3 regions of the Entomomonas moraniae genome follow, and region 2 is predicted to be linked to each of the others. Evidence: riboswitches for the same ligand, from Rfam matches in the RefSeq annotation. Region 2 holds a riboswitch; each other region holds the start of a gene.
What was found. Region 2 has a riboswitch for cobalamin ahead of DM558_RS03320 (TonB-dependent receptor plug domain-containing protein). Riboswitches for the same ligand answer to the same signal wherever they lie in the genome.
Positions count from the first base shown of each region.

Region 1 (7,271 bases), 240 kb from region 2:
TGGATGGCGTACATCGGTGTTTGCTGGAACTCCGCCACTCCAACGACTTTGAATTGCTGCGTTTGTACGATCAGGAATAATCGCCAGAACTGCGTTTAACACTTTTAACAGTCGGGTATTATTATTTGCCACTGCAAAGGAAAAGCCATTAATATCTTCTTGAGGGAGCAACTGTAAGCGTAAATTATTGAGATTGGCTTGATTAATTAAATATTGCGCAGACGTAGCATCACCAATAAACACGTCGAGATTATTAAATGACAATGCTTCCATCGCTCGTCTTGGTGAGTCATAAACCTGATATGGTTCAGAATAGCGTTCGGTCAATGCTTTGCGGTTTCTATAAAGACGCTCAATAGCAATACGCTTCGGTGCTTTGGCATGTGACAGACTATCGGTTCGTTCCACTAAGGCTGGTATAGCGGTCAGATAAGGTTTAGTTAATTGGAATTTGTATTTTTCTGCCTCGTCATTGCTGGCATTACCAATTAGGTCAATGTCACCGTTGGCCAGTGCCTGTATCATCAGCTCTTCGCTATTATAATAACGCACCTGAATCTGAACATTAAGGGTATAGGCTATAATGCCTAAATAATCACCATTGATACCACCGTAATCTTGCACACCGGAAGTAATATCGTACGGTGGATAGTTAGGCGTTGAAGTACCGTATATTAAGGTGCGCTTTTTACGCAACCATTGCCAATCGCCGCCACTCAAAGCCGGTTCTGACAACTGTACTTGCTCTCGGCTCACTAGATTCACTTCTCGATATGGTGGTGGTTCTTTTGCGATAGCAGCAAAGCAGATTAACAATAAAATAAAAAGATACTTATTGAACTTCATGTGAGTACTCTTGTATATCTTGATGATCAAGAAGATTGACTAAATCTTCTGGTTTACTTAGCTGTAATTTTTCCATCAGGCGTGACTTATAAGTGCTAATGGTTTTATTACTAAGTATGAGCCTGTCGGCAATCTCTTTATTGCTGAGCCCATTGGATAAGTAACGTAAAACTGTTAACTCTCGATCAGATAATTTTGCCAACATGCTTTTTTTATCATTTATCTCATGTGTAGAAGAAGTTAATAGCTTTTCAGTGATAAAGTCAGGAAAACAGTGGTAGTCCTGAAGAACTAGTTGACACATAGTAGCTAATTGATTGATATCTTGATCTTTGCCGAAGAAACCACAGGCACCAGCTCGCAAAGCTCTTTCAGCATAAGTTTCAGCTGGCAAACTAGTATAGATAATAACTTTGCTTGGGATTTCTAACTGACGTAGATGCTGGAGGATTTGCAGGCCATCCATTTTATTAAGCATAATATCGAGAATGATGAGTTGTGGCTGCTTTTCCTTAATTTGTGCTAAAGCACTGATACCGTCACTGACACTTATAATGGTATTATCACCCAGAGGTGTCAAAATCGCTTTGATCGCGAAACAAATAGCCGGGTGATCGTCGATAATTAACCATGTGCTCATGACAATATCCTTATTTAGAGTAAAAAAATTATATCTAATACAATCCTATAATGAGAATTATTTCATTAGCAAATAGATAAAATATTATTTAATTTATTATAATAAATTGCTGTGTCTGATGCATTTTTTTTTATCTCATCAAAAACTAAGCATTTAAAATACGATATCATATACTAGTAAAAAATAATACCGTCATACCCCTTAGATCACTTTATACAAAACAAAAATTTACTAGCCAAATTATCTCATCCATCATGACATCGAAATAGGATATCAATCTCATAAATCACATTGTCACTTTATTGGTTTAGACTCATATTAAACACTATAAAAAATAGTGATATCGGCAACATTATAAAGATAAAGCAATGAGTGTAATTGGTGTTCCCTACTATAGCTCTTTCTTTAGTCACTGATGTTTTTAGGAAAATTAAGAAATACAAATACTTGTAACCTAAAATATAATGCAGTTAAATGCATTGCAGAAATATGTAATTGGTGTATTTAAAAAGATAGCAAGGCGAAAAAAGACAACCTATAAATAAAAAAGTCTAGTTAAATAAATTAACTAGACTTTATAAATGGTGCCTCGGGCGAGACTCGAACTCGCACGTTATCGCTAACAACGGATTTTGAATCCGCCGCGTCTACCAATTCCGCCACCGAGGCAGGCAGTGCGCATTTTATGGTTTGGCCAGTTTATTGTCAAATTATTTATTATTAGTTTAGGAATATTAAGTGCTTATTATGGTATTTATGCTATTTTGGTAAGACTCTTAAAATATTAATATCTGAAGTTTTAAAAATCTTTTGTCTCTCGAAAAATAAAAAACACAAAAAATCCAAGAGAAATGAAAGCATTCACTATACCTAATAAACATATTGTTAAGATGCTAAGATGACTTTTATTTAACTCTAAATAATTTAGTCCTCCCGATGTCTTTAAAGCAGGAAGAGAGATAATTTCTTCTAATATGGTAAGGCTTAAGACGACATAACCAATTGAAATGGCAATATTAAAAAGAAAGAAAACGCCCCATGGTAAGTTATTCTTTTTTCGAATAACTAATGCAATAACTGTGGTAACAATATACGTTACTAATATAAAAGATAAAGCAGTAAGCATAATCTATGGCTTCTAATTGATATTGAAAACTATCTTTGCTACAAATTTAGCTCTTTTTTGTGATAACTACAATTATCCAATAGGCTAAAAAGCTGTTTAATTCGTGAACAAAATAGAAATATGCTATATACTTAACACTTAATATAGACTTTTTTTATTACAAATAAAGTAGTAGTCAATGCCTATGTATCGTTATAATTAGCCCAGTTTAATAAAGATAAGGCCGAATAATTATCATGTTTGGATTTAAAAAGAAAGAAGTAACGGATACCAATGTAATGGATCATGTTATTGCAAAAAAAACTTCAAAAATAAAGTCTAAGCTATTTTTGGTGGTGAGTAGTATTATAGGGATCTATTTACTCGTTTGCATTGGTATAGGTATTTATTGGAGTAGAGAGCCTGACTTATTCTCTGTCACAGACAATGCAAAACAAGCCGCAGCTTCTTTAAATATTGCTCCCGAAAATATTCCTGTTGGATTTACGACAGTTGAAACATTAAAAAGAATATCTTCAACATTGATTAATAAACCAGGTGGATTTTTGACCAATGATATGTTTCCTCCGGGGATATGGTTAGATAATATTCCTAGTTGGGAGATAGGAGTTCTTAAGCAAACACGTGATATGACATTGTCTATGCAACGTTCTTTTTCACGATCACAATCGCAATCTTCTGAAAACACTAATCTTTCAAAGGCATTCGAAAGCTTTAGCACCGCCCCAACGAGTTGGCTTTTCCCTGCAGCTGAAGAGCGTTATGCTCAAGGAATAGATTTTTTAAATGCCTATGAAAAGCAGTTATTAAATCCAAATAATGCCGATGGTAAATTTTATGCCCGTGCTGATAATTTGGCCGCGTGGTTGGGGCTTGTAGAAACACAATTAGGCTCTATGTCTCAACGTTTGGCAGCAAGTGTTGGTCAACAAAATATTAGTTCTATGTTGCAAGATACAACCGACTTTGTAACCGATAAAGATAAGGTCACCCAAACACCTTGGTTTCAAATAGATAATGTTTTCTATGAGGCACGAGGACAAGCGTGGGCCCTTTCATTATTATTACGTGCAGTTGAAGTAGATTTTAAAGATGTGTTAGCTAAAAAAGAAGCTCAAACAAGCCTTAAGCAAATCATTCGTGATTTAGAAGCAACCCAGCAAACTGTTTGGAGTCCTGTGATTTTAAATGGTTCTGGTTTTGGTTTTTTAGCTAATCACTCGTTAGTCATGGCCAGTTATATTTCAAGGGCGAATGCTGCTATCATCGATCTACGTCGCCTATTAGAACAGGGTTAAGTCTGTGGCTAAGAAATCTTCTTTATCTGATTTAGGTGGATTAGTTTATTCAACAGATACAGGGCGCACTTGCCCTGTATGCCGTCAACCAGTTGTTGAATGCTGTTGTAATACATTAATTCCATCAGGAGATGGGATCGCTCGAGTTCGCCGAGAGAGTAAAGGGAGGGGGGGGAAAACAGTTTCAACAATTACGGGAATTGCGCTTAGTGAAAAAGAGTTAAAAGAGCTAGCCGCAGTCTTAAAACGTAAATGTGGCACTGGCGGTACTTTAAAAGAAGGAGTTATTGAAATTCAGGGTGACCATGTTGAGCTTTTATTGAATGAGCTGATTAAACGTGGCTTTCTAGCAAAAAAATCAGGCGGATAAATTTTAGATATTTCATCATTGATAAGATTTAGTCTTTCGCTCAATCTTATGTTCTAACTCTATTTAGCTATCAACACTTAATGGTTTCTTAATAAATATTAAGTAGCACTTGTAAATTGTGACATTATATTTTAATGTAGCCCCTCGTTTTGCGTTAGGAAACGGGAAGTAGGTGTGAGAATCCTACGCTGCCCCCGCAACGGTAATTGACAGCAACACAGCACTACACTTTATTAACCCACTGTAATTTAATTATGGGAAGGGAAAGTCTGTAGGTCATAAGCCCGGAGACCGACCTAAAATACATCTGTATTAAGCGCAATGACTCCTGGTGTAGCGGAGGGTTTCACCAGCAGCTGTGTTCTATGCTGCCTGTTTTTCCCTCCTCAAAAGCCTTTATAACTTTTGAGGACTTTCATGAAGCAATCATTATTTTACCCCATCCCTTTAATGCTAGCAGTTACTACTTCTGCATGGGCGGAAACAAAAACATCAAAAGAAACCTTAGATGATGCATTAAAGCTAGATACTATTGTTGTAACCGCAAATCGTGATGCTCAACCACGTTCAGAAACGAATGCGGCCGTGAGTGTTTTTACTCGTGAAGATATTGATCGATTACAACCATCAAGTGTAGCTGACCTACTCAACAGAGTTCCGGGCGTACAAGTAACTCAAACAGGGGGAAGAGGCTCTGTAACCAGTGTTTTTATTCGTGGAACAAAAACGGCTCAAAGTCTCGTTTTGATTGATGGTCAACGTGTTGGTTCTGCATCAGCGGGAGGGGCATCTCTACAATATTTATCTATGGATCAGATTGAGCGGGTTGAGGTTTTACGTGGCTCTCGCTCAGCTATTTATGGTGCCGATGCTATTGGTGGGGTTATTCAAATTTTTACTCGCCGAGCAAATGGGAACGGTATTAATCCTCGTCTACGTGTAGCATTCGGTAATAGAGGGACACAAGAGAGTGCATTAGGTCTTTCGGGTGGAACTGATAAAACACGGTTTAGTCTTAATGCTGCATTGAATGAAACTAATGGTATTGATCGCACTAGACGTTCATTCCCCAGTGATAGCGACCATGATGGATACCGTAATAAATCGTTTAGTTTTACGTTTAGTTATCAGTTAACAGATGATATTGAACTTGGTTTTAATGCATTAGATCAGCGTGGCAAGTCAGAGTACGATAATCCTTATGGGCGTTATGATTCCTCTACGTATATGACTTATGCCACTACAAAGCCTTATAATCTTTTTGCTTTAAATAGTACGTCTGCTTATCTTAATTATCATATCAATGATGTATGGACTTCTCGACTTGAGGTAGGCCATGCCGAAGATAAATTAAAGAGCAAAGATAAATTCTCAACAGAGTCCTCTGTTTATAACACGTATCGTGACTCTGCAACATGGCTTAATACCATTGATCTTGATGAAAAAAATAGAGTATTACTTGGCCTTGACTATTTAAATGATAAACTTCATGCAAGTACTGATTACAACAGAACAAGCCGCTGGAATAGGGCAGGTTTTATTCAATATGATTTCAAAGGTGATTTAATTTTTACTGAGGTAGGATTACGTCACGATAAAAATCAGCAGTTTGGCAGTAAAAACACATGGAATGGAAGTGTTGGTTTTAATATTAACTCAACTAACCAGTTAATTTTTTCTTATGCCGAGGGCTTTCGTGTACCTACCTTCAACGATACTTATGCTCCACTTGGTTGGGGCGCCAATCCAAACCTTAAGCCTGAACGCTCTAAAAGTTATGAAATGCAATGGCGTAGTCAGTTAGCGGATAAAACCTATTTTGAAGCGTCGCTCTATCACACGTTAATACGTGATGCTATTGTGTACAGTGATATTGAAATGCAAAATATCGACAAAGCTAGAATTAATGGTTTTGAAGCTAGTTTACAGCAGGAGTTAAGTAACCAATTATTTGCTAATATTGCACTGAGTATGGTTGATCCACGCGATGCTAAAACAGGGCATACATTACCTAATCAAGCACGTAGAACACTGAATGTTGATCTTGATAAACAATTAGGTAATTTTACTGTCGGGGCTACTTGGTCTTTAGTCAGTTCTAGTTATGGTGATACCGCTAATAAGATAAGTATTCCTGGCTATGGGTTACTTGGCATTCGTAGTAGTTGGCAAGCCACACCTGAATTAAAGTTTGATGCAAAAGTCGATAATCTTTTAGATCGCTCTTATTATCGTGCAACCTATAACTTTAAACCTGATCCTAATAACTGGACAATGCCAACCACACCGTATGGTTATAGGGAAGAGGGGATTACAGTATTGGTCGGGTTAACATGGACACCTGATTTCTTTAATAAAAAGCGACTTTAAGGTCGCTTTATTATTTTTTCTTCCATGTGCTATTAATATTGATATATTGGCCAGCAGGAGTTTTTTCTTGTGCTTTTTGCCCTGCCATCTTTTCTATATCATTTAATGTAATACCATTTTTTTTCGCTAGTGCCTGATATTCTTTTTTACGTGCCTCATTAATTAACTGAGCAATTTCACTAGCGCTACCTTCATTTTTTACTACCCCGAGATAACCGTTGCTCATTTCTCCGACTAGTCCCGCGCTTTTAGCTTGGGCTAATGAACTCATCGCCTCATTCAAACTCATTGCAGCGACAGGTAAAGAAAGGGTTGTCGCCAATAATGCTGTTGTCAACACTTTACGTAAACTCATGATCAGTCTCCTTAGAACAAGCCGCTTGAGCTGTTAAAAATACCATCTAATTCTTTATCAACTTTAATATAGATATCATGTTGAATTTTTACATTTAAATTAATATCAATTGGTTTGTCTGAGGGTTGAACCTTTACTGTAGGAGTACACCCACTCAATAAACCAACTGCTAATAAAAAAGTAAGTAGTCCTACCTTCATACAAGCCCCTTCATCATTTAAAAACATCTGTTTTATCATAATATGGTTATTTATTTTTTACTAGCC
Region 1 is NZ_CP029822.1:927,889-935,159, forward strand. It holds gene DM558_RS04410 (ATP-binding protein) at 1-846, opposite strand, end outside; gene DM558_RS04415 (response regulator transcription factor) at 833-1,486, opposite strand; tRNA gene DM558_RS04420 (tRNA-Leu) at 2,069-2,155, opposite strand; gene DM558_RS04425 (hypothetical protein) at 2,286-2,612, opposite strand; gene DM558_RS04430 (DUF2333 family protein) at 2,849-3,910, shown strand; gene DM558_RS04435 (translation initiation factor Sui1) at 3,915-4,280, shown strand; cobalamin riboswitch at 4,397-4,594, shown strand; gene DM558_RS04440 (TonB-dependent receptor plug domain-containing protein) at 4,698-6,650, shown strand; gene DM558_RS04445 (YdbL family protein) at 6,661-7,005, opposite strand; gene DM558_RS04450 (YnbE family lipoprotein) at 7,017-7,205, opposite strand; gene DM558_RS04455 (YdbH domain-containing protein) at 7,256-7,271, opposite strand, start outside.
Region 1: another riboswitch for cobalamin. It lies ahead of DM558_RS04440 (TonB-dependent receptor plug domain-containing protein); the one in region 2 lies ahead of DM558_RS03320 (TonB-dependent receptor plug domain-containing protein).

Region 2 (7,271 bases):
GGCTTAATTCTAATAATTCACTATCACTGCCAGCAAATAAAATAATATCAGGATTAGCCGCTAGAATGACTTCAGGGGATACTTGATTCAGTTGTGGTAGCATAGACTCACCGTCATCAAAAACTAAACAGCCACCTGCCTTAGTAACAATATCTGCTGTATAGGCATTTACGGTAGAATAACTACGACGTGCAATCAATAACAAACCACCAATGCGACCTGTTATTAAAACCACTTTAGGGCAAGAAGAAAGCGTAGGAATAGCCGCTAATCTTTTTCGCATGGAGGCAACGAGCGATTTACCTACTTCAGGAACGCCTGTAACATGTGAAATTAATAAAATATTTTGCAAAATCGTCTCAATAGAACCGCCATTAACCACAACGCTCGCGATACCCAATCGATCTAATGGTAAAACCAACTGATGAGTAGCTTGCCTGGCTGGCGTCATAATCACTAAATCAGGGTTCTGGGCTACAATACTATCTAATGAAAACCCCAATCGTCCACCAATCTTCGGGACTTTTTTAATACTCTCAGGATAATAGGTATAACCATCAATCCCAACAATCAACCGGCTTAAACCCAATGCTGCTACAATTTCAGTATTAGAAGAAAATACGGTAACAATACGTTGTGGACGCTCTTTTACAATTACACTTCGACCTAAAGCATCCACAACTTTTACAGGAAAATCATTCGCAAAGCTAGCTGAGGCAATTAAATACCCCAGGCTAACCAATAACCAACGACATTGTTTAAAAGCGGTAAGTACTACCCACATAGATTGCTCTACCCATCATTGAGGTTCCCAACCCACCATTGGATGCAGATGGATTTAAAATATAAGGCTTTTTATCAATAGCAATAAAGAGTGGATGCTGATTTTTGTTAAACACATTATTAACTTCTGTAAACACCGATAAGTTTTTATATACTTCTACTTCACCCTTAAGATTCCATACCATAAAGGGTGATTTACGATGAATGTAGTTACTATAAGGTTCTGCTCCAGCCACCAACTTTTCTTCTGTGTCATACCAAACAGGCCCTCGTAAAATACCCGTTACTTGAACATACCAAGGATAGGTTGTTTCCTTTTGCCCAAGTCGATGTGTCAGCGCTGCCTGATATTGATACATACGTTGGACTTTGTCAGTATTACGATCTTTAGCGCCTTTATCCTTCATATGAAAGTTCCAAGCACCGTTAGCTTCAACATCCCATTGCCAATTATTTTGCCAGCCCAATAACTCATGCATCTTAAAGCGGCTATTTAATTCTAAACCTCTGACAATAACCTCATCAGAATTATTCACATAATCAGAAATATTACTATTGTTGCTACGTGGCTTTGTAATAATCCGATCTTTAATACGATTTTCAAAATAAGCAACATCAACTAGCCAATTATTACCAGAAAATACAGCACCAAACTCATACTGCTTGTTAGTTTCAGGTTTAAGACCAGGTGTGCCATAGATTTGTGAGCCCGCTAAGGTTGTATAGTCTGCCCCTAGCTCTGACGCAGTTGGCGCTCGAAAGCCTGTACCCATACTGGCTTTTAAATTTAACCAATCTGTCGCTTCAAAATTTAACCCAGTACTCCATGTGGTCTTATAATAATGTGTGCTACCCGTTAACTGATTTTTCAAATAGGGTGTTCTGTCATAATAGGTTTTACCATCCGTGTAACGAGCACCCGCTTTAAATACTAATCGATCATCTAAAAAACGCTGTGCATCTTCAAAATATAAACCATACATTTTTTCCCTTTGATTATTATCAAAAGGCGTTACTTGCGTCATGGGTGCACCATTTAATCCAAAACGATGACGGGTTGAGCGTAATTTATTTTTTTCAAAATCAACCCCTAATAGCAAGGTATTACTACTCGTTAAATCAACTTCTGGTTGAAACTTTAATCCAGCAGCCGTTAGCTTACGCTTATTGTGATCTAGACTAGTTTTAGCAGTTTGAGGAGAGGCCCACTTGAAATCATCAATATCTTCAAGCCAATAATTATGTAATTTCCACCGCAGCCGATCATCCTCTGTACCATGATGCCAAATAAGATCAGCAGAAGTATTATAACGATCTTCTTTGGCTGAATAGTTGGCTGATGAACCACGAAAACCTACATCATAAACGCCATCTTTAAGTATCGAAAAATCGATTAAATTAGCCTCATCCACTTGCCAACTTAAAGCACCATCAAAACCATGACGTTTCCAACTGGTATTGTGCTGCGTCCCTCCCCCCTTACCCGCCTTATAATCATTTTGAGTGGCTGTATTAAAACCAAAAAAACCTGTAAATTGTCCATCTTTGCTTTGCCAACCATATTCACCACTCCCAGAGGCCATACCAAAAGAACCACCTTTAAGCGTAACCTTTCCTCCTTCGGTATTATGGCCGTTTTTCATGATAATATTTATCACGCCACCAATGGCTTGACTGCCATAAATGACCGAGGCAGGACCCCTAACAATTTCAATTCGATAAATATTGCTGGGAGATATTTTTGAGAGATTAGCTGTTCCCGCTCGACGACCATTAATTAAGACCAACACTTGGCTTTTAAAATCTTTACCTTGTCCGTCTGTTGCTGCACCACGAATATTGATAGAGGTTTGCCCTGGCGTCCACTCACTAAAAAATCCTACCGCATTTTCAGCCAATAGACTGGTTACATCCGATGCGCTGGATCTTGCTATTTGTGCTTGGTCGATTACCTGCACCATTGCTGTCGCTTTTTTTAACTCTTCATTACGCGCTGAGGCACTAACAACAAAAGGATCGAGCAATAGAGAATCCTCATCACTGCGTTTAACCTCTTCCGCCCATAATGGACTTGAACAAACTAACACCATTGCATTAATAACAGCTGCCTTATTAGTAAACATAATATGATCCTTAGTAATTTACCAAACCACAAGCAGACGGTATTTGTAAAAATAAAAAATCCCGCTTGCAAAACAAGCAGGATTTTTTAAGGTAACAAATAGAATGTAACCATCATAACAATGGTTATACAAAGACTACTGTTTTCCTTCCCGCCGAAGAAAAATCAATGTATTCACACAGGTCTTCTGGCTTAGCCTCATCCTCACCTGCTCCTTCCCAGAATAATCTCCAGTGGTATATACAGGTTCGTCAGCATTACAGCAGCGGGGGCTGCGGAGGATTTTCACCTCACTTCCGAAGTCATTTTTATCAATCACTTCAATGTATTAAATACAGATTCGTAAGAAAATACTATCAGTCATTTAGGTCTATGATACTGAGCGAAGTCAAAGTATCATATTAGGACGTAAACTTTTGGGCTACGCTAACTAACTCATTTTCTGCACACAATATTAAAGAAAGCCAACACAAGAATCAAGGATGCTAAAAACCTGTTAAGAACATAATGTTATTTTGTGCTATGTTTTATAATTGCATCTATTTGAAATGATTAGTCTTAAACTAGGACAGTTCAGTGGACATAGACCTCCTTGATGAGCATATACCAAAAAACTATCTAATTAGGATTGCAAACTCAAGCTAACATTATTTCCGCTATTGGCATTTGCAGTCTCATCTCCTATCATACAAAAATCACCCCGTGCTCAGCTTAATCATTTTACATCTGTAATTATCTCAAACTATAACTTTTTAACACACGTCATCACCACTTGGTTTAATTAATAACAAATTAAGATAAAGTGATTTATATCTAAAATTTATAATTATTAATTGCCACCTATCACCTATAAAACTATACTCATATTTAATCATAATGAATTGATTTTTTGTTTGTATTATTTCCAAAGATAGATATGAAACTTTTATTTAAAGCTAACTTAAACTTAACATTTAGCTTGTTCTATAAGTCACTGCAGTAGCTTTTATGTTTCATATCACTATCAATATTAAAGCAATCAATTTTTAACGAGATCGCTGTAAGCAAAGGCCAAGCAGTATAAGGTGTTATTTTAATGAAAAAACAACGTTTCCATAGTTCATTAAAGTTTAAAAGGTATTTAAAATCTTTTTCTTTAATATTTATATCTAATACAGTTGCTTTTTCTGCTATTGGAGCCAATAGAACAGCAACGATATCTAGTGGTTCTCAACAGTTAACAGGTGCGTATGAGCTCAGTAACTCATCGCAAAGCCAAGCAACCGTAAAAATCACAGGAAATAATACCACTGTAACGGCAGGAGATGATGTCTCTATTTCTGTGACAGGGCAAGGTAATGCCATATCATTGACGAATGGTAGCTTAATCCTTGATGGAACATCTATACAAGGAAGCAATAATTCGACATTTTCTTCTTATATGGTTTCAAATACGAATGGGAACCTCAATGTATCTAATATTAGTTTAACAACTGATACAATAAAAGCCAGTGGCATAGTTACCAATGGGAGCAGCTCTGTTACAAATATAAAAGATAGCCATTTAATAGGTGGCTATACGACGGTTGAAGGAAAAAATGGTGCAACCGTAACCGTTAATGGATCACAAATTGATAGTATCGGAAATTATGGAATTATTGTTACTAATAATGCTAATTTAACGGGTGCAAACAATATCATCAATATGGACGGTGGTGTTTATTCCCAAGCAGGTATTTATGCATCAAGCAATGTTGCAAATACTCAATCGAGTGTTACGTTAGACAATACACAATTATATGTGAAGAATGGTGTTTCTGGTATTCAAGCAGAAGCTGGTGGTAAAATTACTTTAAACGACTTAGCCGTGACGGGTAATGTCAACTCAGCGGTTAGAGCAACAGATACTGGAAGTATTGAGATTCAAGATGGAACTATCATACTTGATCAAGGAGCTATTGCATTAGCTAAAGGCACAAGTGAGCAGGCAGTAGCGACTATTAAGTTAAATAACATTACAGCTGAATCAAGCGGCAATCAAAATTATTACGAGAACGATAAAAACTATGCACTCATCAATGGTAAAGCCTTTTCCAATATTATTGTTGAAGGTGGCTCATATCACTCAAAAGGACTTGAACAGCATGGTGTTTGGGCTGTAAATGATACCGCTACTATTTCATTAAATAATACCCGTGTTTCAACCGATATGGATAAATCAGTTGGTATTAAGAGTAATGGTAATATCCTTGTGAATAACACGAGTGTTACAACAGCTGGAAGTAATGCCAATGCACTTTACTCAGAAGCTTTTATTACGGCTAAGCAATTAACTATTACCACAACGGGTAGTAGTTCTTCTGCCATTGCTACTAATAAAACAGGGCAGATAGGAATTAGTGATTCTATAGTTAAAACAACAGGAAGTAATGCCTCAATTTTAGAGGCAACAAATAACTCTACTATTAAGGCACAAAATATTACAGCAACCACATCAGGTGATAATAGCCATGGAATATTAGCAAAACGTTCAGGTTATTATGATCAGCAAAACTATATAACAGTTTCTGATAGCACAATCAACGTGACAGGTAATAAAGCAGCAGGTATCGCAGCTATTAATCAATATAACTCTACAATTGATAATCAATACGTATCTGATATCACACTTAACAATACTTCTGTTACTAGCGAAAATGGAGATGGTTTGTATGTTAAAGGAATGGATGCTAATGTAAAACTCACTGATGGCTCATCATTAGCTGCCAATAATGGACGATTAATTTATGCAGAAGCACTCTCTTTTACTAATAATAATATTGTATCTAATGTTAACTTAGTGGCAGAAAGTAATAGCCAACTAGTGGGTAATGTTGATTTCCAAAAAGGTAGTACTGTTAATATGCAATTAACGGGAGCTAACTGGAAAATGCTCTCATCATCTAATGTGACGAATTTATCTAATTTAAATAATTCTGTTATTGATCTAACCAACAGCAACAGCACTCAATACAACATACTCAATATAACAGGTAATTACACAGGGGATACCTATAAAAATCAAAACACTAATGGCCGTTTGATCGTCAATACACTTTGGAATAATGACAGCTCTTCATCGGATAAGCTAAATATAGCTGGAACAGCGACAGGATATACTCAAGTACAAACACATCATGGTATTATTGGCGATGTGACACAAGATGATGAGTTAGGAAAGTATTCAGCTGACGTTATTACTGTGGGTGACCATACTATGGGAAGTAATAGCTTCTATGGTTTTGCAGATACTGCTGGTGCGGGCCAGGCACTTTTAGTACAAAAGGATGCAAACACCTATGCATGGTATATTCCCAAGGCGTCACCCGTACCTGATAAACCAGTGGGTCCGACACCAATAAAGCCAGAGGTACCGGGTTTCACAGTAATGCCCGATGCTAATATGAATTTAGGCTATCAGTTAATTGGAACATTGCATCAACGTATTAGCGAACAACAGGGTACTGCATTAGATAATAAAAATCCTACAGAAGGGCAAGTTTGGGGGCGTTTTTTAGGGAGCTATACTCGTAATAATGGAGAGAATCGCTTTAATTATCGCTCAAACATGTGGGGAGCTCAATTAGGTTATGATTTTGCCATAAAATATAACCTTGAAGAGGGCTCAAGCACTCATACAGGTGTTATGCTAACGTATGCTAAAGATGATATAAAGTTTCACGATGACCAGTATGTTAGTTTTAATCAACTCATTGGACAATACCAAGCAAGTAATAAAAAAACAGGGAGTGGTCAAACAGATTGGGTTAGCCTTGGCGGTTACTATACCTATTATGATAAAAATAATAGCTACTTAGATCTTGTCGGCCATTTTAACTATGCACATAATAAGTTTGATTCTATCCGCTCAGACAAATCAAGTAATAATGCTTTGGGTACAACTTTATCTGCCGAAGTAGGTCGTCCCTTTAAAATTATAACTAGCCATTGGTTAATAGAGCCACAGGCGCAAATTGTTTATCAATACCTTCACTTTTCTGATTTCAAAACTCTAAATAATATAAAAGTAGATCAAGATGACCGCCATGGTCTACGAGGCCGTATAGGCTTCAGACTAGGGTATAATAAAGATACACAAACACAATCAATGAGCAGTGTTTATTTAACAGGGAATATTTATCATGATTTTATTAACGGCACAAACAGCACTAAAATCGGTAATAGTAATATAAGAGAAAAGTTTGCGAATACTTGGGGAGAAGTGGGTATCGGCGCTCAGTTACCGATTACAAATAATGCTGCTATTTATACCGATATTCGTTATAGCCATTCATTGAGTAATCATCGCGGAACGCGAGAGGGTATAAATGGCAATATAGGTTTTAAA
Region 2 is NZ_CP029822.1:689,616-696,886, reverse strand. It holds gene DM558_RS03325 (ABC transporter substrate-binding protein) at 1-784, opposite strand, end outside; gene DM558_RS03320 (TonB-dependent receptor plug domain-containing protein) at 759-2,906, opposite strand; cobalamin riboswitch at 3,066-3,258, opposite strand; gene DM558_RS03315 (autotransporter outer membrane beta-barrel domain-containing protein) at 3,981-7,271, shown strand, end outside.

Region 3 (7,271 bases), 650 kb from region 2:
TAAGAGTAATTTATGCCCTGTTTCCTCACCTTGATGTCCAAAAATAGCATAATCCATAATATTTTCTTGAAACTGGCTAGCCATAAGTAAACAGTTAGTCATGATAAAACCATCAATTAAAATAATCATACCCAACTCAGCAGCTCTTAACATAGCACCTACGGCAGCGACCATTTCATAACCACCAAAATAACGCATAATATCTTCAGCACTGCCATCACCTTGATAATTTTCTACTGCTTGCTTGAGAACCTGATATTTACGTAATGTCCCTTCTGATGCCCAGCCAGACCCAGCGCCAACACACTGTTTTAGATCAATACCGGTCAAATAGCTCATCCAAATAGAAGACGGCGACGTATTGGCAATGCCTAACTCTCCTAAAGAAACAATATTACATCCCGCTTGATGACATTGATCAACAAGGCTAATCCCAATATTGATTGCCTGTTCCATTTGTGTATGACTCATCGCCGCCTGATGTAAAAAGTTAGCCGTTCCTTTACTGATTTTACGATCAATTAACCCCGTATTTTCTTCAAAATCATAGTCAACCCCCACATCAACCACCATCAGTTGAAAACCATGTTGACGAGTAAAAATATTAATCCCGCCGCCACCGTTGACAAAGTTAAGGGCTTGTTGCCATGTAATGGCTTTGGGCGAAGGACTAACCCCTGACTCTGCAATACCATGATCTGCCGCCAATAGAATATGACAAGGGTGACTAAGTTGTGGTGTTAGGCTTTGCTGAATCGTACCTATTTGTAATGCTAGTTGTTCTAATAAACCGAGCGATCCTTTCGGCTTAGCCAAACTATCAATCTTGGCTTGTAATAAAGGGGTAATGGCTGTATCTGGTTTTTGAATAACAAAGTTTCTCATTAATTACCCCTTAATTTTCATTGGAATACCTGAGACAGTGAAGTAAACCTCATCTGCTCGCTCTGCAATATACTGATTTAACCACCCTAGTAAATCGGTGAATTGACGCTGCAATTTATTTTCAGGAGTTCCCCCCAAACCTATTTCATTAGTCACAAAAATAAATTGCGCTTGTTGCTTGGTTAACGAATCGAACTCGTGCTGTAATGCTTGTAGCGCTTGTTCAATATGACTATCTAAATCAAAAAAATAATTAGTGGCCCAGAGCGTTACACAATCAACCAACACAACATGCCCTTCTACAAGGTGCTTTGATAGCTGCTTGTCTTCCTCAATGGTGAACCAGTTTGCTTCTCGTCTACGCTGATGAAGAATAATTCGTTGCTCATACTCAGCATCCCAAACCCGAGAGGTTGCCATATAAATTGGCTGATCACTCGCGGCTAACGCTAACTGCTCGGCAAAAAGACTTTTACCTGAGCGCTGCCCCCCTGTAACCAATATTATTTTAGTCATGTAACCATTCCCCAACCGCCGCCACTAAGGCTTGATTTTGCTCTGGCGTTTGTGTTGCTATTCGAAAATAACGAGTATCCAACCCTACAAAATTAGCCGCATCGCGAATTAATAAATGATGCTGATGAGCTAAGTAATGTTTAAGCTCGGCAGCTGTGCGACCATTAAGTAGTTTTACCAAAAAATAATGAGTACAACTGGGTAATACTTCTAGCGCTCTAAATACAGCTAATTCCTGCTGTAGCTGCTGGGTATACTGTAGCAGTAAAATAAGGTCAATTTTCAAATTATTGTATTGATTTAACAAATAATGTCCGGCTGCAATCGCTACGCTATTCACTGACCACGGCATACGAAAATGATTAATTTTTGCCGCTAACGATTGGCAAGTCATAAAATAACCTAACCGCAACCCTGGAATGGCGTATTGTTTGGTCATTGAGTGTAAAATGATTACATTGTTATATTGCAACACCTTCTCTATCGGTAACTCTGCATTGATTGCAAAGTCTGCATAAGATTGGTCAACCACAAAAACAACCTGAGAGTAATTTTCAAATAATGCGAAGAGTTGTTGCTCAGTATAAACGTCACCCGTTGGATTATTAGGGCTACACAACCAACAAAGTTCTGTTTGTGGCGGAATCTCTTGTAGTGCAAAAACATGCTGTACTTGGTGCTGATGAATTTGACAAGCATCGCTGTACTCACTAAACACAGGGGAAACAATGGTTGTTTTACTGCCTCGAAATGCTTGAGCTATTAAATAAATCGCTTCAGTAGCACCATTGGTTACGCCAATACATTGTTCATCAATACCATAACGAGCGGCTAATAAACACCTGATAGCGCCTGCATCAGGCTCAGGATAATGATGAATATCACTAAGATGCTCAATGAGTACTTGCTTTAAAGTAGATAAATCAAGTTGATGATAAACATTAGAACTAAAATCAGCAGTAATTTTTGGGTATTGGTAGCGATCATCACCATGGCCATTTATCATACGTAACTCACCTCATCAACACGGTTAACTACCTAAAAAGTCTTGCTCACGCCGGTAAAGTGGCAACTCTTTCTCAAGATGTAAACGAACTAACCAAGGCTGGACTAACCCAGCCTGTTTAATAAGCTCGGTTTGTAAAAAGACTTGTTGCGTATCGCCCGAGGTTAACAAGCGGCCTTTATGTAATACCGATACCTCATCACACACCTGATAAATCAGATCAATATCATGGCTTGAGATAACAACTTGCTTACCTTCAGCCACTATGCGTTGTAAAATCTCAATAATCTGCTGACGCCCGAGAGGATCTAGGCCAGCGGTAGGTTCATCTAATAAAATACAGGGTGCATCTAAAACTAACGCCCCTGCAATTGCGACTCGTTTTTTCTGCCCATAACTTAAATATTGAATCGGCTGGTCTGCAAAATGCTGAGCATCAACAAGGGTTAGTGCATTATCAACACGACGTAACACTTCCTCTTCGTCCATCCCTAAATTACGCAAAGCAAACGCAATATCACTGCGAATATCGGTATAAAATATCTGCTGATCGGGGTCTTGAAAAACAATAGAAACGTTTTGCCGTAATTGATAAAGTGCCTCTTTATGATAGCTTAACGGTTGTCCATCCCAACAGACCTCACCTGTGTTAGGTTTCAAAATACCTAACAACAGCATAAACAATGTCGACTTACCCGAACCATTAGCACCAATTAGCCCTGTAACCTTTCCAGCGGCTAATGTTAAGCTAATATCCTCTAATACCCATTGATTATTCTGCTCATATTTAAAACTAATCCGCTTGGTCAATAACATATCAATACCTACAGCTACAGGTGAAAATCACCCTTAAATAACTTTGTCTCTAAAGCTATTGTCATTTGACTATAACGACTTAACACTCGGCTAAATAACATCGTAATTAACATCCCCAATGACCGATAACTCGTTGCCATAGAGATATAACCAAAACGTAAAGTTTGGGCACGCTTGATAGCCACAACTTCATCTAAAAAAATAAAAATAAAGCGGTAAGTCAACAAAATAGTCTCTAACAAAACATTGGGAACGCGCAGTTTTTTACCAATATAAATCAACTGATCAAAAGGTGTTGTTAATACAAATAAATAAGTAACCGCCAAACAAGAGAGACTACGAAAGAAAGCGTTCTGAGCAACAGCCAATGAGTCAGCACTAATACCGATATAAAGCGAACCCACGGGGAAGCTGACCAATAAAGAGTTAGCTTCCCAAGCAAATGACACTAAAATACCCAGCATACTGACCAATAAAAAAGAAAAGGGAACCATCATCCATTTACAATATTTACCCAAAGAGATGCGAGTGACATAACAACTAATAGGCGCTAAGACCAATAAAATAACAATCTGTAACCACCAAAAAGTACACAACGCTATCAATAATAAAATAATATAAGCCGCCGCTTTAAACAAAGGGTTTACTGTGCGCCAGCGGCTTTGATAGGCATAATGATCAATCTCTAGCATTATCTTTTAGCCTTCTACCACGGTAATAGCCTAAGATATAACATATAACGCCGGTTCCCAAAGAGCCTTGCAAAGTAAATAATAAACTTTCTATCTCTCCACTGGCAGGTTCAAAGAAAGAAGAAAACCAAGGTTTATAATCAGGATGTGTTTGGCTAATAGCACCTTCCGCTTGATCATCTGAACCGCCGAACTCAGCCCCCTTATTGGTAGGCATAAAAAATGGGATTAAACACATCACGATCACTATCGCTAACAGTATTAAATTCTTTTTCATCTCACAAATCCTTCCGCCGGTGCAATCTTACGATCAACCACAATGTTATAAACAATTACTGTTAACAAGCCCTCAGCAATTGCAATTGGTATTTGAGTTAAACAGAAAATACCCATAAATTTAGCGGCTGAGGCCATAAAACCAAATTGAGGATCGGGGAAGGCCCCAGCCAATTGAATAGAAGTAATAAAATACGTCGCGATATCAGCTGTAAAAGCACAGAGAAAAACACCCACATCTTTGCGAATTTTTAATCGATTAGCTATTCTCCAAATCGCATAACCTACAACCGGACCACCCACAGCCATCGACATGCCATTGGCACCCAGAGTAGTAAGCCCACCATGCGCCAAAAATAAAGCTTGAAATAATAATACGATTCCCCCTAAGACAGCCATAACCCAAGGGCCAAACATGACTACCCCTAAGCCAACCCCTGTAGGATGAGAACAACTCCCCGTAACAGAAGGCATTTTTAAGGAAGACAATACGAATACGAATGCCGCGCACAAAGCTAACAATATTTTTTTATCCGTCCCCGTTGCAGAAATTTTCTTTAGCTGAAAAAGCCCTAAAATCAAAAAAGGAACATAAATAAGCCACCACGCACCCGCCCAAACAGGCGGTAAAAAACCTTCCATAATATGCATAGCAAACGCTTGTTGAGGAAAGAGAGTCAGTAATGCCGCCCCGGCTACTAGTGACAAAGGCTTGAGCTTGATTTTCATCGTAATAACCTTATTTGTCAGAGACATATACACCTAACTCGGTGTTAATAAGGCTATACATATGAAATAAAAAAAGGGAGAAATATTTCATCGATAGACTACCCTTCCCACCGAAGGAGGTATCCTAGGTAATCAAACAGGTCTTCTGGCTTGGCTTCATTCTCATCCGTCCCTTCCCGAGTTTCCTCAGTGGTCATGACAGATTCGTCCACCTTACAGCAGCGGGGGCTGCGCAGGATTCACACCTGCTTCCTAGCAATTAAGCTATGTTTGATTACCGTTAGTTAAGAGTTTATGCTGTTTTTATATAAGGGTAAATATAAAAGTGGTGAAGTATTGATGTAGGTAATGAGTTGGTTAAATTTAATACCTCATACCCTTAAATAACTCTCTATGCTAAAGTGATACTCTAATATTCTATATAGCTGAAGAACTATGGATAAAACTAATATTGGTTTAACTTTTCGTATTACAGCTGATCGATTTGATACAGATTTAATTAGTCAACAACTAAATATTCAGCCCACAAAAACGCGTATAAAAGGAAATACAATAAGTCAAAACAATACACATAAATACACGTTTACGAGCTGGGAGTTAGGCCCTACAAGGAAAGATTCAATGGATATAAACGATTCATTAAATCAGATAATAGTGTTACTTAAAGGAAAAGAAGATAAATTATTAGCTATTAAACAGCAGTTACATGATGTTAATTTCATATTTGGATTTTTTGTATACGTTGAAAACAGCGAAATACCCAGTATTTATTTTGAAACAAGTAGTATTGCCTTTATTAACTCAATTCAGGCAGAAATAGACATAGATTTTTATATTAACTCGTAGGTAACTTAATGGAAGATCCTTTCGCAACCTCCGCCACTGTTAAAGTTTGCTTTTTAATTTATACCCATGATTTAAATACAACCCTTATAAGTAATTTATTAGAACTACAACCATCAAACGTTAAACCCTATCAACCATTAATCAACAATGACAACGAAAAAGCTAATGCAACTAGCTGGATAATAGAAACACCAGAGGAAATCTCACATGATATTAACGATCAGCTCAGCCAACTCATTTCATTATTAGCAGACAAAAAAGAAATCATTAGATCACTAAAAAAACAATATAATACGAACCATGAGTTTCGAATAATCATTAAAATGAAAAATGAAGACAAATGCGGGTTAAAACCTGCTAAAGGCTTTGACCATAAAACACTGACATTTATTAACGATATTTATGCAAAAATTATGTTTGATCAATACATTATCTAATGAATTGATCCTAGGCTTAATATAAACACCGTAAACTTCTTACTGCCAATACTTAAGAGCCATCTCATTGGCTTCAATAGAAATTACACCCTCAAGCCAAGTATTTTTTAACTATACAGGCTAATTTGTCAATCATTGGTTGTTTTTCCATTTCAGGAATCTAGAAAACTAAGTGCTATGATTAGTAGAGTGCTCACTTCTAATATCTTTTTTATTAGTGAACCTAAGTTTACGACGCTTAAAAGAATACGATTTTTTTAATCATTCATCTATTACACTAAGTTTTTAGCATAAGTGATAAAAGCTTTAAGGGCAGTAGATTGCCATGAGTCTTTACGGCGCATGAGTATTGCTGTTCTCTCTAAAGGCTGTTTTAGCAAGGGAATAACAACAAGCCTGTTATAAGCATTGGGTATATTACTGGGGATAACAGTTAAGAGAGAGGTTTGTTGCACAATGGCAATAATTGCATTAATAGAGTCAACCTCCATGTGGACTTTAAGCTGTAAACCTAACTTACGAAAATAATGATCAATTTGTGTACGGGTCGCAAACTTAGGGTTTAGTAAGACAAAATTTTCATCTTCAATCTGCTTTAGCGTAATAGAGACTTTCTTTACCAACGGATGGTCTACGGAAGCCACTAAAGTAAGCTTCTCTGTTAAGAGTTTTTCGGTAGAAATTCCTGATGAATTTGCTTCATCAAACCCAATGCCGATATCAATTTCATCATTTAATAACATTTTTTCAATTTTATCTTGTGGTGATTCTTGAACCTGTACGGTGATGTTAGGATGCTGAGCATATAACTTAGCCACTAAAGGGCCAATGAAGTAGGTAATGAAACTGGGCGTCACTGCAACACGTATAGAACCTCTACTAAGATCTTCAATATCATGAATGGCTCGCTGGCCTTCATTTAATAGATGAGAGGCTTGTTGTGCATATTGAAAATAAATTTCACCTACATCTGTGAGACGAATATTTTTACTACTTCGATCAAACAGTAATACACCCAGACTTTCTTCTAAGGATTTAATATGCTGAGAGAGCGCAGGTTGAGATACA
Region 3 is NZ_CP029822.1:1,336,459-1,343,729, forward strand. It holds gene cobT (nicotinate-nucleotide--dimethylbenzimidazole phosphoribosyltransferase) at 1-885, opposite strand, end outside; gene cobU (bifunctional adenosylcobinamide kinase/adenosylcobinamide-phosphate guanylyltransferase) at 889-1,401, opposite strand; gene DM558_RS06425 (aminotransferase class I/II-fold pyridoxal phosphate-dependent enzyme) at 1,394-2,407, opposite strand; gene DM558_RS06430 (ATP-binding cassette domain-containing protein) at 2,432-3,223, opposite strand; gene cbiQ (cobalt ECF transporter T component CbiQ) at 3,238-3,915, opposite strand; gene DM558_RS06440 (energy-coupling factor ABC transporter substrate-binding protein) at 3,902-4,192, opposite strand; gene DM558_RS06445 (energy-coupling factor ABC transporter permease) at 4,189-4,920, opposite strand; cobalamin riboswitch at 5,039-5,209, opposite strand; gene DM558_RS06450 (DUF4279 domain-containing protein) at 5,356-5,766, shown strand; gene DM558_RS06455 (DUF4279 domain-containing protein) at 5,775-6,203, shown strand; gene cynR (transcriptional regulator CynR) at 6,476-7,271, opposite strand, start outside.
Region 3: another riboswitch for cobalamin. It lies ahead of DM558_RS06445 (energy-coupling factor ABC transporter permease); the one in region 2 lies ahead of DM558_RS03320 (TonB-dependent receptor plug domain-containing protein).